DNA from 2 places in the Psychrobacillus sp. FSL H8-0484 genome. Region 2 is predicted to be linked to the other one. Evidence: riboswitches for the same ligand, from Rfam matches in the RefSeq annotation. Region 2 holds a riboswitch; the other holds the start of a gene.
The links. A riboswitch is a leader RNA that binds a small molecule or an ion and turns the genes downstream of it on or off. The one in region 2 is predicted to bind preQ1.
Positions count from the first base shown of each region.

Region 1: another riboswitch for preQ1. It lies ahead of MHH81_RS16875 (QueT transporter family protein); the one in region 2 lies ahead of queF (preQ(1) synthase).

Region 1 covers NZ_JBBOSZ010000001.1:3,426,172-3,428,665, forward strand. The annotation lists gene MHH81_RS16870 (MBL fold metallo-hydrolase) at 1-1,011, opposite strand, end outside; PreQ1 riboswitch class I at 1,123-1,167, shown strand; gene MHH81_RS16875 (QueT transporter family protein) at 1,175-1,657, shown strand; gene MHH81_RS16880 (methyl-accepting chemotaxis protein) at 1,719-2,494, opposite strand, start outside.
Region 2 covers NZ_JBBOSZ010000001.1:324,740-327,233, reverse strand. The annotation lists gene queC (7-cyano-7-deazaguanine synthase QueC) at 1-300, opposite strand, end outside; PreQ1 riboswitch class I at 354-397, opposite strand; gene queF (preQ(1) synthase) at 425-925, opposite strand; PreQ1 riboswitch class I at 1,056-1,102, opposite strand; gene MHH81_RS01635 (hypothetical protein) at 1,324-1,446, shown strand; gene MHH81_RS01630 (type I restriction endonuclease) at 1,693-2,494, opposite strand, start outside.

The sequences.
Region 1 (2,494 bases), 3.1 Mb from region 2:
TTTCCAGTCTTTTAAATTCACCGTTTTGTTTCCTGCATTTGTTATACCTACGATTTCTTCCTGTACGTTTTTACTTGAAATCACTACTGGTGTGATGGTTACAGCTGTCTCTTCTATTTGTTCATCAGGACTATTTTGCGTGGAAATAGTATAATCTACGCCATTAGTTTTAACTATAATATTTCCTACCTCTGCCGTCGCATAGACCTGGGACTTTATATTTTTTATTCGATTTACCACTTCTTTCTGTGGATGACCATAGGAGTTATCTTTACCATAACTCAAGATTGTAACTTTAGGTTTAACCGCACGAATAAAAGCTTCCGAAGTACTGGTATCTGAGCCATGATGACCGGCTTTCAAAAAAGTAGATTCCAAGTAATACTGATTTAGCATACTATTTTCTACTCCAATATCCGCGTCTCCCGTTAAAAGAAATGAGATCTTTCCATATTGCACTTTCAAGACGATTGAAGCTTCATTATTGTCATTGGAATTCTCCCCAGCATTCAACACATTGATCTCCATAGTAGAATCTAAAGGAATCGTATCCCCTTTCACTGGCACTATAAAAGGAACTTTCTTATCACCTATAAGCTCTAACATTTCCTCATATGTCTGTGAAGTATGTACTCTTCCTGAATCCACAAAGTTTTTAACAGAAATGGAGTTCAACACAGAAAGTAGTCCACCAATATGATCCGCATCCGGGTGAGTAGCAATAACGTAATCTAGTTTGTCTACTCCTTGACTTTTTAAATAGGAAACGACCTGCTTACCAGCATCCTTCTTCCCACCATCGATGAGCATGTTTTTGCCTTCCGGAGATTGAATAAGTATAGAATCTCCTTGTCCAACGTCAATAAAATGGACACTCATTTCTTTCCCAACATTTTCTTTAGTTGAAGATGTCTCCACTTTCGACCCTTGGTTTTCTGTTTGCGTTTCTATCGCGCAACCGAATGTCATAAAAATCATCATTGTAATGATGGAGGATAATATATACTTCATTTAAAACCTTCCTTTTTGGTTACCGCTCTTATTTTAACATAGTTATTTGCTAGTAGATTTCTAATTCCCTTGACAGTTTCTCGTCCCTGTCATAGAATTATCAATTGTGAATATAGCGTGGTTCGAGAACCTCCCACGTAAAAAAACTAAGGAGAAATGAATTATGAAAATCAAAACTATTGCAACAAGCGGGATTATTGCTGCTTTATATGTTGCAGTTTCCTTATTAGTGGCGCCATTTGCATTTGGTGCAGTACAATTTCGTATAGCCGAAATGTTTAATCACCTTGTGGTATTCAACAAGAAATTCTTTTTTGGGATTTTACTCGGTGTGATTATAACTAATATGTTTTCCCCAATGGCTGCTTATGACCTTATTTTTGGGGTAGCACATACTGTTATTTCGTTATTAATTACCATATTTGCAGCGAAATTCATTAAAGGGCAAGTTAAACAAATGGTATTTAATACGATAGTGTTTACGTTTATGACGTTTATCATTGCATTCGAATTAAACTTAGCGTTTGATTTACCTTTCTTCTACACATGGTTAACAGTAGCAGCAGGTGAATTTGTTGTATTAGCAGTCGGCATTCCTCTTATGAGTGCTTTAAATAAACGATTAAACTTTAAATCATTAATCTAATCGTAGAAAAAGTACCAACTTCTAATTATCCGAAGTTGGTACTTTTTTGTTAGGATGATACTTAATTTAATTTGAAATCGGAAACAATATCTTGAAGTTTTTCGGACATTTCTGCTAATGCACGAGAAGCAGACGTCATTTCAATCATGGAAGCATATTGTTCTTCTGCCGCTGCTACTACATTTTGTGTATAGCTAGTTGACTGTTCCGTAACGTCTTTTGTTTTTTCTACTTCATTAACAAGAACTTCTGTATTACTACTAATTTCTTGGATTTCTGATGTAATAAATGATAGTTTATTGTTTATCAAGTTTACATCAACTGCAATTGTTTCAAATGTTTTCCCAGCATTTGTAACATAATTCATACCAGTCTCGATGACAATTTTCCCTTCATTCACAGTATGAACAGTATCTTTTGTATTCATTTGAATTTCACCAATTAAAGTAGAAATGTTTTTAGCAGCATTACCTGATTCCTCCGCTAATTTTCGTACCTCATCTGCTACTACTGCAAATCCTTTTCCGTGCTCGCCTGCGCGTGCTGCTTCAATTGCCGCGTTTAAAGCAAGTAGGTTTGTTTGCTCTGCTATCCCTGTAATTACATTAATGATTTCACCAATCTCGTTCGATTTACGTTCTAATATTAGCATCGCTTCTGTAGTTAGAGTACTTTGGCTATTGATTTGGTTCATTTGTTCCACAGTTTGTGCAATTACTTCATTTCCCGCAAGAGAAACTTTCGATGTTGCAACAGAAAGTTCATTTAATTCTTTAATATTCACAGTAATTTCCGTAATGCTTGCAGAAATTTGGGAAACAGAATTTTTTGCTTCCT
Region 2 (2,494 bases):
CAAATTACGGCCAGGCACAAAAGTCGAGGGTAGTCCACCTTCTTCTCCGTCTTCTACCGCTATGTCTTCTCGTGTCAATGCATTCGGAGCAAGCTGATTCAAGAGTGACATATCCAGTATGTGATGCTTGATACCGAGTTCCTTGGTTATCTCCTTCGCACATTCAATTTCAAGACTATGCCTTTGACCATAATCAAAAGTCACTGCCTCAATCTCTCCAAAACGTTCTTTTGCCCAGAACAGACAAGTCGTACTGTCTTGACCTCCGCTAAATACAATGATTGCTTTCTCCTGCTTCATCTGTAAAAACTCCCTTATCATGAAAAAACAGCATCCTAAGAAAGAATGCTGTTTTCTCCTTAGTTTTTTAAAGAGGGTAGCTAAAAACCTCTTCCTTCATATGACTGACTATTCAATTCCTCGTTTATCGATTATCTATTTTTTCTGGATAAAGATCATGATTCATCAAACGATAATGAGCCATCTCTTCGTATTTCGTACCCGGCTTCCCATAGTTACACCATGGATCAATGGAAAGTCCTCCACGTGGAGTGAATTTCCCCCAGACCTCAATATACCTTGGATCAAGTAATTTAATTAAATCGTTCATGATGATATTTACACAGTCTTCATGGAAATCCCCGTGATTTCTAAAACTGAATAAATATAATTTTAGTGATTTACTCTCTACTATTTTTTGATCCGGTACGTACGAGATGTACATAGTTGCAAAATCAGGCTGATTCGTAATCGGGCATAAACTAGTAAACTCTGGACAATTAAACTTCACAAAATAATCCCGATTGGAATGAAGATTATCCACTGACTCCAATACCTCTGGTGCATAATTAAAAGAATACTGTACTCCTTGATTCCCTAACAGGGTTAAATCTTTTAAACTTTCTTCATGATTTCGGCTAGACATAAAAAAAACCTCCTAATAAAATGTTTCCCAACACTTTATCAAGAGAGGCATCTGCAACTGTTCTATAAAACAAATAGGATAAAAAACATAAAAAAAGCCACATCCAAATATGGACATGGCGAATAGTCATGTATCCATAGTTTTTTATAGAGGGTATCAGCTATGAACCTCTCCCGATCATTCGGGTACCTATTCATAATATAGAATACTTTCGAAAACGTCAATTAGACATTTATGTAGATTACTAGAAGAAATGTCTAGGAAATGCCGATATGAGTTTGGGAGTTTAGGACCTAGATTAAAGTAATTTAGATCGATAATCTCTTTTTTAAGAGATTATCAACATTTTTAAAATTTCCTTCTAAATTTAGGTATAAAATCGAAATAGATTTCCTATATTGGTAATAGAATACGAGATTCAAGGAGGAATAGAAATGAAGAGTCCAATAGATTTACCAGAACTATTACCAGAAACATTAGAAGAGTTATTGAAACTATTACTACAAACGATTGTCGCATAGGGAGAGATTTTAGATTAATAATGAACCTTGGAAACATAGAAAAGTAGATATTTCTACTTGTGTCAGGTAGAGATATCTACTTATTCATTATGCTCCAACATCTCCCTCACTCTCTCCTAAAAAACTTTTTATCATACGAATGGTACAACAAAATAGCTCTTGCAAGCGTTTTGGTCCAACACTATGTTTTACAAACTCTTTTTCTAACTCTTCACGGTGCACAGTTAATAGTTGTAAAAGCTAGGTTTACAAAAAATGTTCAGCAGTCTTCACAATCAAATCTTTAGAGTTCAATAAATCTAAAGGTTTTTCAAATTCTATTACCGTCCGTTCTTTATCGTTCGGTGCATTATTTAAAATAATGAAGTTCCGATTTTTTTCGAAGTATACTCGCATGATCCACTTGCGAATACTGTCGTCAATAAGGATATTGAAATAACTCTTATTATCTCTATAGAATATTCTCTCCGAGTCAAACACTCCGTTTAATATAACTTTTGTGATTGAAAAGCTTTCTAGTTCTTCATGTGTTGTGATTATTTCTGGGAATTCACGGACTTCCTCCTGCTCTTCTTCAATGACAGGTTTATTTTCATTCGTAGATTTTAGTGCGGCACTTAATTTGTCATTTACTTGTTCATTCACAATTTGTTTTAAGCCTCTTGCTATTATTGGAGTGAATTTTTCTAGAGTCGTTTTAGTTTTTACACCGTCGTAAATTTGATTTACAAGAAATCGGACAAACTCTTCTGATGGCATGTTAAATTGACCAGAAAGATAAATTTTAAGAGCATTCAAATACTTTAGTTCTGAAGCATTACTTGTAATCTTATCTACATCGAAATTTTCTTTTCTGAACTTAGCAATTTCGCTAATTTGTGTATCTCTTAGTTCTGTGATATTAAACACAAAAAACGGAGAAGCATCCATTTTGTTTGGTTGCTCTAAGTCCGTGAAGAATTTATATTCAATCCCGTTTGTTAAAATACTGAACTTGGAAGTTGTAGTTCCGAAATATCTAAATAGTTGTGAGTCATGTTTAGTTAAT